Regions from separate parts of the Streptomyces sp. Pv4-95 genome, predicted to be linked through region 2. Evidence: riboswitches for the same ligand, from Rfam matches in the RefSeq annotation. Region 2 holds a riboswitch; each other region holds the start of a gene.

Region 1 (3,251 bases), 6.0 Mb from region 2:
TACTCGTCATCCCTTGCCGGGGTGGCGGAGACGATCTTCCGGTCCCTCGCGAACGGCAAGTTTCTGTCGATGCTGACGATCCTCTTCGGGGTCGGGCTGGCCATCCAGTTCCGGTCGGCTGCCAAGCGCGGGCAGCCGTGGCCGGGCCGGTACACGTGGCGGGCGCTGTTCCTCTTCGCCGAGGGGACCGTGCACTTCGTACTCGTCTTTGCCTGGGATGTGTTGATGGGGTACGCGGTGGTCGCGTTGCTGGTGGCCTGGCTGCTCACGCGTTCCGCGCGGGCCCAGCGCGTGACGTGGATCGTCATGGGCGGACTCCACCTGGTGGCGATGACGCTGCTCACGGCTGCCATGCTGCTCGCATCGGGCGGCGGGACGGATGGCGGACCCGACGCCGAGGCCGTGGCGCTGTACGCCAAGGGCGGTTACGCGGAACAGGTCGCCTTCCGGCTGTCGCACGCCATGGTGCTGCGCATGGAACCGGTGCTCTCCTTCGGGCTGTTGGTGTTCCTGTTCCTGCTCGGCGTACGGCTCTTCAGGGGCGGGGCCTTTCAGAGCGATGCAGCGGGGCGGCGCATTCGACGTCGGCTGGCCGGGTGGGGACTGGGGATCGGCCTACCCCTCACCACCTTTGCCGTGCTGGGCGGTTCGGACTTCTTCTTCCTGGAGCGGTACGTGGCGGCGCCGGTGCTGGCGATCGGCTACCTCGGCCTCGTCGGCATGGTGATGGACCGGCTCCGCCACCCGGGCCCATTGACCTCCGCCCTGACCTCCGTCGGCCGTACGGCCCTGTCCTGCTACGTACTGCAGAACGTGCTCGCCATGCTGGGCTGCTACGGCATCGGCCTGGGTCTGGCGTCCCGTTGGGCGGACAGCGGCCCGTGGTGGGTGATGGGTCTGTGGGCGGCGATGTGCCTGGTGCTGGTGATCGGGGCACGCCTGTGGCTGCGGCGGTTCGAGCACGGACCGCTGGAATCGGTGCAGAAGCGACTGCTACGGCGCTGACTCCAGCAGCCAGTCTCGGCCGGGAGCCTCAGCGGACGCAGGCGAGCGGCCGGACACTGAAAGGATCTTGGAGCCCACGACTTCCCCCTCAGCCGTTCCATTGGGATGCACACGGACGACGCTCAGGTGGATGTCGGGCTCCACCTGCTCCAGTCCGCGCTGGTCCACGTCAACACTCTGTTGTCGCAGCAGGTCCTCGCCGAACGGGCCGGGGCGAAAAAGCTGTCCGACGAGGACAGGCGCGGACCGACCGCGCTCTTCTGGTCGGGCATCAACCCGCACGGCACCTACCGTCTCGACATGACCAAGGGGCTGGACCTGCTGCTCCCGACCGTGCCCGGATCGCTACGTTTGACCAAGACCGCCCGGTGTGAAGGTGCCTCCGGGCGGGGCAGGGGCAGGGGCGGGTGGCGGAGGTCGGCGGAGGGTCGGCAAGCGGCATAGGTCGATCCGGTCACTCACGCCCGCTGAACCAGAGGGCCGCGCCCGGGAAAGCGGCAGTTACGGTCCGCACCTGAAGTGTGCGGGGGAGAGGTTGCCGAGCGCGATGTCCGTCCGGCACCCTCACCGTCCTCTCCCCGCCTGCATGAGCACACCAGAGGGCGCGTTAAGGTGTTTGGCATACCGGACACGGGGTGCCCCACCAGGGGGCTGAGATCACACCCGTCGAACCTGAACCAGTTCGTACTGGCGGAGGGATGTCTTCATGTCGTGGACGCATGTTTCCAGTGGGCTGACCGCCGACGGCAGGCCGGCCGCCTTCGACGGCCGGATGCCTGCGGCGCCCGGCGACCTGACCGTCGAGGCGCACGGCATCGAGCCGATTCCGGAGAGTAACCGCTACGGCACGGCCGGGCGCCTTTTCACCGTGTGGTTCGCCCCCAATCTGACCATGACCGGCGTCTTCACCGGCACGGTCGGCGTCGCGCTCGGCCTGGACTTCGCCACCGCGCTCGCTGCCGTCGTGCTCGGTACGGTCCTCGGTGCGGTGCCCACCGCCTACCTGGGGACCTGGGGAAGCCGGACCGGAGCAGGTCAACTGCCTCTGGCTGGGCTGGCGTTCGGCCGGGCCGTCGCGCTGCCCGGGGTCCTGCAGTGGCTGTCCTCCATCGCGTGGGACGCGCTGATCGGGCTGTTCGGCGGGGACGCGCTGGCCCGGCTGTGCGGCTGGCCCTTCTGGCTCGGTGTCCTGGTCATGCTGGTCGCCCAAGGTGTCCTCGGAGTCTTCGGCTACGAGGCGATCCACCGCCTGCAGATCGTCATGACGTTCGTGCTCGGCGCGGCCTTCGCGCTGATCGCCTGGCGGCTGCTGGACGGCGTGCACCCCGCAGCCCACGGCTCCGTCCATGGTGCGGACCGTGTCGGTGCTTTCGCCCTGACCAGCACCATCGCGCTGAGTCTCGCCCTGTCCTGGGCCCCGTACGCCAGTGACTTCAGCCGCTACCTGCCGGCCTCGACCTCGCGTACACGCATGTTCTGGTACACGCTGCTCGGCCTTGTGGTGTCCTTCGTGGCCGTCCAGACGCTCGGGCTGTGGGGCGCCTCCGTGCTGACCGACCAGACGGCCGGCGGGGTGAGCGAGCTCCTCGGCGGTGGGGCGCTGGGTGGCTTCGGGCTGCTCGCCGTGGCGCTGGCCGCGCTGTGCAGTAACGCGATGAACGACTACAGCGGTTCGCTGGCCCTGCAGACGGTCGGGGTGCGCATCCCGCGCCCCGCGGCCGCCGCCCTCGCGGCCGCGCTCGGATTCCCCCTCGTGCTGTGGATGCACGCGGCGGACACCACCGCGCGCTTCCAGAACGTGCTGCTGTTCGTCGGCTACTGGATTCCTGGCTTCGTCGCGATCGTCATCGTCGACTGGCGTGCGCGGGCCCGCGCACGGGGCGGAGCGGCGCTCGACATCGCCGCTGAGTCCGAGCGGCGACAGCCGGCCTACCCCGCCCTGCTCGCCTTCGCCGCCGCCTTCGCCGCCGCCATACCGTTCATGAACACCAGCCTGTACGTGGGCCCGATCGCGGACGCACTGCACGGCGCCGACCTGTCGTACTACGTGGCCTTCCTCGTGGCACTCATCGTCTACGCGCCCTTGCGGCTTCGTTCCCGCCGCTGACAGGGGCGGCGATCGCCGAGAGCATGCCATGGGTGCTCGCCCTGGTGCCCGTCGGCACGCTGCCCGCGCGAACGCACTGGCGGGGGAGCTGGGGCGGTGGCTGCGCCCGACAGCGGACCCGGGGCGACGCATCCGAGAT
Region 2 (3,251 bases):
AAGCCGTCGTCGCGCAGGAGGGTCAGGGTCCCGACCAGGCCCTTGACGATCTTGCCGTCCTTGATGAAGTCGGCCGGCACGTGCAGTGCCCTGTTCTCGCCGCGGCGCACCGCGATCAGCTGGCCCTCCTTGACCAGCTGCCGGACGCGCGTCACCTCGAGGTCGAACTCTTCGGCGATGTCGGGGAGGGTGAGCCAGGCGGGGACGAGTCCATCGATGTTTGCGTCAATCTCGGTCACAGGACAAGCGTGCCACCTCGCACTGACAGCCGGTAGCCGGGCATCGCCGTAAGGGCCCCGCGGGCACACCGCTGGGTGAGCCGCGCGGGCCGCCCCGCCTGGTGGCCCGGCCCTCCTCCGGCGGCGCGGCGCCCGGTGAGCGCCCCGATCCGCCCGCTACCGGGCCGCCGATTTCAGCGGTACGGAGGCCAGTGCCGCACGGTCGGGATCCAGCCTCGTGCCGCGCTCGATGAGCTTGCGCCCCTGCGCGAGGTCCCGGGGGCGCCCCACGGCCAGCAGCGCCACCAGGGCGCCCTCGCGCAGCCACAGCACCGTCCATGCGGCGCCGGCCGGATCGCCGCGCCAGACCAGCGTGTCGGCCGCCGGGTGGTGGCCCGCGTACTGCACGAACCGGCCGAACTGCTCGGACCAGAAGTACGGGACCGGGTCGTAGACCATGCCGGGCGCGGCGCCGCGGGCGATGTTCTCGGCGACCGTGCGCGGGCCCTGGAGGGCGTTGTCCCAGTGGTGGATCAGCAGCCGGCGGCCGTAGCGGGCGGACGGGAAGGAGGCGCAGTCGCCGACCGCGAACACATCGGGGGCGGAGGTGTGCAGCCACTTGTCGGCCACCACGGAGCCGTCCTGCGGGGCCAGCTCGATTCCCGAACCGCCCAGCCAGCCGGTCGCCGGCCTGGCACCGATGCCGACCACCACCGCGTCGGCGGGCAGCGTCGTGCCGTCCGCCAGCTCGACCGCGCCCGGCCGAACGGAATCGACCGGTACGCCGGTGCGCAGCTCGGCCCCCGCCTCGGTGTACCAGCTGGTCATGTGGCCTGCGACCTCGGCGGGCAGCGCACCGGCCAGCGGGCGGTCGGACGCCTCGACGACGGTGACCGGGCAGCCGGACTCGCGGGCGGCGGTCGCGAACTCGGCACCGATCCAGCCGGCCCCCACGACGACGATGCGCTTCCCGGCGGCCAGCACCGGCCGCAGCCGCTCCGCGTCGTCGAGGGTGCGCAGCAGATGGACGCCCGGCTGCGACTCACCGCCCGGCAGGTGGATCGGATCGGCGCCGGTGGCGATCACGGCGTAGTCGTACGGCACCGGCCCGTCGGCCGTCTCGACGACATGGGCGTCCGGCGCCAGGCCGGTGACCGGCCTGCTGAGCTGCAGATCGATGCCGAGGGCGGGGAAGTCGACGTCGAAGGCGGAGCCGTCGGCCTTGCCGAGCAGCACCGCCTTGGACAGCGGGGGCCGGTCGTACGGCTGGTGGGGCTCGTCGCCGAGCAGCGTGATCGCGCCGCGCCAGCCCTGTTCGCGCAGCGCGACCGCGGTCTGCACACCCGCGATTCCCGCGCCGACGATCACCACGCGCGGCGTGCGGTCAGGGGCCTGGGAGGACTTGCTCTGCTCGCTCACCCGATCACTCTAGGACGGCGGGTCGCGCCGTTCGCAGCAGCGCGCAAGGAGATCTCTGACACAGCGTCACCGGGGCGCTCGCGGGTAGGCCGGCCCGCCGAAGGCCCGGGGGCGCTCCCTTACGACGTGTCGCGGGCGCGTATTAGGGTGACGGGTACACGCACTCGCGGGAGCCCGGACGCACCGGGCTGAGAGGGAGGCTGGCCGGCCTCCGACCGTACGAACCTGATCCGGGTCATGCCGGCGAAGGGAGGGGCTGGACGCCCATGCATCCACCTGCCACACCATCGGCTCCTGCGGACACGCACCCCGATGTCCTCGTCATCGGGGGCGGCATCATCGGACTGGTCACCGCCTGGCGGGCGGCCGGCCGCGGGCTGCGCGCCGCCGTGGCCGACCCCGCGCCCGGCGGTGGGGCCGCCCGCGTCGCCGCGGGCATGCTCGCCGCCGTCACCGAGCTGCATTACGGCGAGCAGACCCTGCTCGGGCTCAACGTCGCCTCCGCGGAGCGCTATCCGCGTTTCGCGGCCGAGCTGGAGGAGTCCAGCGGGCAGCGGATCGGCTACCGCAGGTGCGGCACCCTCGCCGTCGCCCTGGACGCCGACGACCGCGCCCACCTCCGCGAGCTGCACGCGCTGCAGACCCGGTCGGGGCTGGATTCGCAGTGGCTGACGGGGCGCGAGTGCCGCCGTCTTGAGCCGATGCTCGCGCCCGGCGTACGCGGCGGTCTGCGGGTGGACGGCGACCACCAGGTGGACCCGCGCCGGCTGGCGAGCGCCCTGCTGATCGCCTGCGAACGCGCCGGGGTGGCCTTCCACCGCAGCTGGGCGGAGCGGCTGACGGTCCAGGGCGGCCGGGCGGCAGGCGCCGGGCTCGCCGACGGCACCCGCCTGTCGGCCGGCCAGGTCGTGCTGGCCGGGGGCAGTCACAGCGGGCGGCTTGCCGGTGTCCCCGAGGAGGTGCTGCCGCCGGTGCGCCCGGTCAAGGGCCAGGTGCTGCGGCTGCGCATGCCGGAGCCGCCACGCGGGGGCTCGCCCCTGCTGTCGCGCACCGTACGGGCGGTCGTCCGCGGCGGCCCGCTGTATCTGGTGCCCCGGGAAGACGGGGAACTGGTCGTCGGCGCCACCAGCGAGGAGCTGGGCTGGGACACCACCGTCACCGCCGGCGGGGTCTACGAGCTGCTGCGGGACGCGCACGAGCTGGTCCCCGGCATCACCGAGCTGCCGCTCGTCGAGACCTGCGCGGGCCTGCGTCCCACCTCGCCGGACAATGCCCCGATGCTGGGCCCGACCGCGCTGCCCGGCCTCCACCTGGCCACCGGCCACTTCCGCAACGGGGTGCTGCTGACCCCGGTCACCGGCGACGCGATGGCCGAGGTACTGGCCACCGGAAACCTCCCGGAAGAGGCCCGCCCCTTCTCCCCCGCGCGCTTCTCCGCCACCGCCGGTGCGCGGCCGGAAAGCGCCCGCGCCCCACAGGAGCAGCCCGTATGAGCGCCCCGACCGTATCCGTGTCCGTCAACGGCGAGTCCCGCGACGTCCCCGCCGGCCTCACCCTGGACCGGCTCGTCGCGACCCTGTCCAAGGCGCCGGCGGGTGTCGCCGCCGCGGTCAA
Region 3 (3,251 bases), 2.0 Mb from region 2:
GTCGCGGTCCGGCAGGCCCAGGTGCTCCTTGGGCGTGACGTAGCAGAGCATCGCGGTGCCCCACCAGGCGATCATCGCGGCACCGATACCGGAGGTGATGTGGTCGTAGGCGGGCGCGATGTCGGTGGTCAGCGGGCCGAGGGTGTAGAACGGCGCCTCTTCGCAGATCTCCTGCTGGAGGTCGATGTTCTCCTTGATCTTGTGCATCGGGACGTGTCCCGGGCCCTCGATCATCGTCTGGACACCGTGCCGCTTGGCGATGGTGTTCAGCTCCCCGAGAGTGCGCAGCTCGGCGAACTGCGCCTCGTCGTTGGCGTCCGCGATGGAGCCGGGGCGCAGGCCGTCACCGAGTGAGTAGGTGACGTCGTAGGAGGCGAGGATGTCGCAGAGTTCCTCGAAGTGCGTGTAGAGGAAGGACTCCTGGTGGTGCGCCAGGCACCAGGCGGCCATGATCGAGCCGCCCCGCGAGACGATGCCGGTCTTGCGGCGGGCCGTGAGGGGCACGTAACGGAGCAGCACGCCGGCGTGCACCGTCATGTAGTCGACGCCCTGTTCGGCCTGCTCGATGACGGTGTCCTTGTAGATCTCCCAGGTCAGCTCCTCGGCCTTGCCGTCGACCTTCTCCAGTGCCTGGTAGAGGGGGACGGTGCCGATGGGGACGGGGGAGTTGCGCAGCACCCACTCGCGCGTGGTGTGGATGTTGCGGCCGGTGGAGAGGTCCATGACCGTGTCGGCGCCCCACTGGGTCGCCCAGGTCATCTTGTCCACCTCCTCCTCGATCGAGGAGGTGACCGCGGAGTTGCCGATGTTGGCGTTCACCTTCACCAGGAAGTTCTTGCCGATGATCATCGGCTCGATCTCCGGGTGGTTGATGTTGGCCGGCAGCACCGCGCGTCCCGCCGCGATCTCGTCGCGCACGAACTCGGGCGTGACGTTCTCGCGGATGGCGACGTACTCCATCTCCGCGGTGACCTCCCCGCGCTGCGCGTACGCGAGCTGGGTGACGGCGGCGCCGTCCCGGCCGCGGCGCGGCAGACGGGGGCGGCCCGGGAAGACCGCATCGAGGTTCTTGAGGCCGCCGCGCGGCGAGGTGTGCTTGAGGCCGTCGTCCTCCGGCCGCAGCGGCCGGCCCGCGTACTCCTCGGTGTCGCCCCGCGAGACGATCCAGTTCTCCCGCAGCGGCGCGAGACCGCGGCGGACGTCGGTCTCGATCTGGGGATCGGTGTACGGACCTGACGTGTCGTAGAGCGTCACGTCCTTGCCGTTGGTGAGGTGCACCTTCCGGACCGGGACCCGAAGGTCGGGCCGCGAACCGGAGACATAGCCCTTGTGCCAGCCGATCGTCGGCTCGACGCCGTCGCCGGCACCGTTTTCGGGCGTGCGTGCATCCTGCAGAGTCATATTGACCCAACTCCCTACGCCGGCATTACCCGGTAACAGGTTCGGCGGTCGACGCAGCGATTTCCCGTGGGTTGCGTTCCGGCGTCTGCCGGACGTCCCGCGGAGGTCAGCGCCCTCTCAGCCCGGTGCTCCGAGCTCCCGCGATTGCAAAGTGCCACCACGGTAGCTGCCGATGCGGCGCGGTGGCCAGGGGGCCCCTGGGTTCTTGCGATGATCGGGCGGTGAGCAGCCAGGAGCCCCATACGCATTCCCACGCGCACGGCCACGCGCCTGCCGCGCCGGTGTCCCGTCATCTGCGCAAGGTCATCGCGGCCGTGCTGATCCCGTTCGCCGTCGCGGTGGTCGTCGGTCTGGCCGTGCTCTGGCCCGGCGGCGCGCCCTCTCACAAACCGTCCGGTGTGGGCTTCGACCAGCCCACCGAGCAGGCGACGGTGCTCCAGGTGGACAAGGTCAACTGCGCCGACGTCCATGCCGAGCAGCAGCCGCAGCCCACGCCGCCGCCGGGGCAGCCACCGAGCGGGGGGTCGACGACCGGCAAGGACTGCGAGCAGGTGACGATCAAGGTCACCACGGGCGAGAACGCCGGGCGGACGTTCCAGACGGTGGTGACCCCGGACGCCTCGCGGCACTACACGACCGGGCAGGACGTGGTGGTCGCGTACTCCCCCAAGGCGCCCAAGGATCTGCAGTACTCGGTCAGCGACGTCGACCGGAGCTTCCCGATGTGGGTGCTCGCCGCGATCTTCGCGTTCGCGGTCGTGGCCGTAGGACGACTGCGCGGGGTTCTCGCGCTGGTGGCGCTGCTGGCGAGCTTCGGCGTGCTGACGCTGTTCATCCTCCCGGCCATCCTGCAGGGCTCCAATCCGCTGGTCGTGGCGGTGGTCGGGGGCAGCGCGATCATGCTGATCGCGCTCTATCTGTGCCACGGGCTGACCGCCAGAACGTCGGTCGCCGTACTCGGGACGCTCGCCTCACTGCTGCTGATCGGCCTGCTCGGGTCGGTGTTCGTCGGCTGGGCGCTGCTGACCGGTAACACCGACGACACCACCGGGCTGGTGCACGGCCTGTACCCGGACATCGAGATCCGGGGCCTGCTGCTGGCGGGGATCATCATCGGCTCGCTGGGTGTGCTCGACGATGTGACGGTGACCCAGACCGCCGCGGTCTGGGAGCTGAAGGAGGCCAATCCGTCGGCGAGTTGGCGCACGCTCTACAGCGCGGCGATGCGCATCGGACGGGATCACATCGCGTCCGTCGTCAACACGCTGGTGCTGGCCTACGCGGGCGCCGCACTGCCGCTGTTTTTGCTGTTCTCGATCGCACAGAGCGATGTGGGGACCGTCGCCACGAGCGAGGTGGTCGCGGAGGAGATCGTGCGCACGCTGGTGGGCAGCATCGGGCTCGTCGCCTCGGTGCCGCTGACGACGCTGCTCGCGGCGATGGTCGTCTCCGCGGACCGCAAGGGGCAGAGCACGGCGGCGCCCGGCACCGCACCGGACACCGGCGCCTCCTCACCGGGCGCTGCCGACGGCTTCGGGGCACAGCGAAGCGCCGCGCGGGGGCGGTCCGGACGGCGCGGGTCGCGGGGCAGGCGCCGAAAGCAGTGAGGACCGGCACGGCCGGGTCGGCGGGGCATGACCGACTGGGCCGGCCCTTCGGGGCATCAGCCGGCCGGCGCCTCCGTGAGGATCCGGTCCAGTACGGCCTCCAGCGTGTCGAAGACCTCTTCCTTGCCGAGCGGCACCAACCGGTCCGTCCGGTCCAGGAAGGCGACCAGCGGGGGCGCGCTGACCCGGAACAGGGCCTTCTCCGCACCGACTTGGAGGCTGATGAAGATGTCGCTGAGGTGC

The links. A riboswitch is a leader RNA that binds a small molecule or an ion and turns the genes downstream of it on or off. The one in region 2 is predicted to bind thiamine pyrophosphate.
Region 1: it holds a riboswitch for thiamine pyrophosphate, as region 2 does, so the genes downstream of both, QOM21_RS00420 (purine-cytosine permease family protein) here and thiO (glycine oxidase ThiO) in region 2, are expected to answer to the same signal.
Region 3: it holds a riboswitch for thiamine pyrophosphate, as region 2 does, so the genes downstream of both, thiC (phosphomethylpyrimidine synthase ThiC) here and thiO (glycine oxidase ThiO) in region 2, are expected to answer to the same signal.

What each region holds. Positions count from the first base shown of each region.
Region 1 is NZ_CP127172.1:91,501-94,751, reverse strand. It holds gene QOM21_RS00430 (DUF418 domain-containing protein) at 1-1,005, shown strand, start outside; gene QOM21_RS00425 (Tn3 family transposase) at 1,111-1,449, shown strand; TPP riboswitch at 1,627-1,721, shown strand; gene QOM21_RS00420 (purine-cytosine permease family protein) at 1,712-3,112, shown strand.
Region 2 is NZ_CP127172.1:6,117,908-6,121,158, reverse strand. It holds gene QOM21_RS26790 (Rv2175c family DNA-binding protein) at 1-239, opposite strand, end outside; gene QOM21_RS26785 (NAD(P)/FAD-dependent oxidoreductase) at 396-1,637, opposite strand; TPP riboswitch at 1,794-1,906, shown strand; gene thiO (glycine oxidase ThiO) at 1,904-3,130, shown strand; gene thiS (sulfur carrier protein ThiS) at 3,127-3,251, shown strand, end outside.
Region 3 is NZ_CP127172.1:4,097,582-4,100,832, forward strand. It holds gene thiC (phosphomethylpyrimidine synthase ThiC) at 1-1,401, opposite strand, end outside; TPP riboswitch at 1,396-1,553, opposite strand; gene QOM21_RS17965 (YibE/F family protein) at 1,623-3,008, shown strand; gene QOM21_RS17970 (SsgA family sporulation/cell division regulator) at 3,065-3,251, opposite strand, start outside.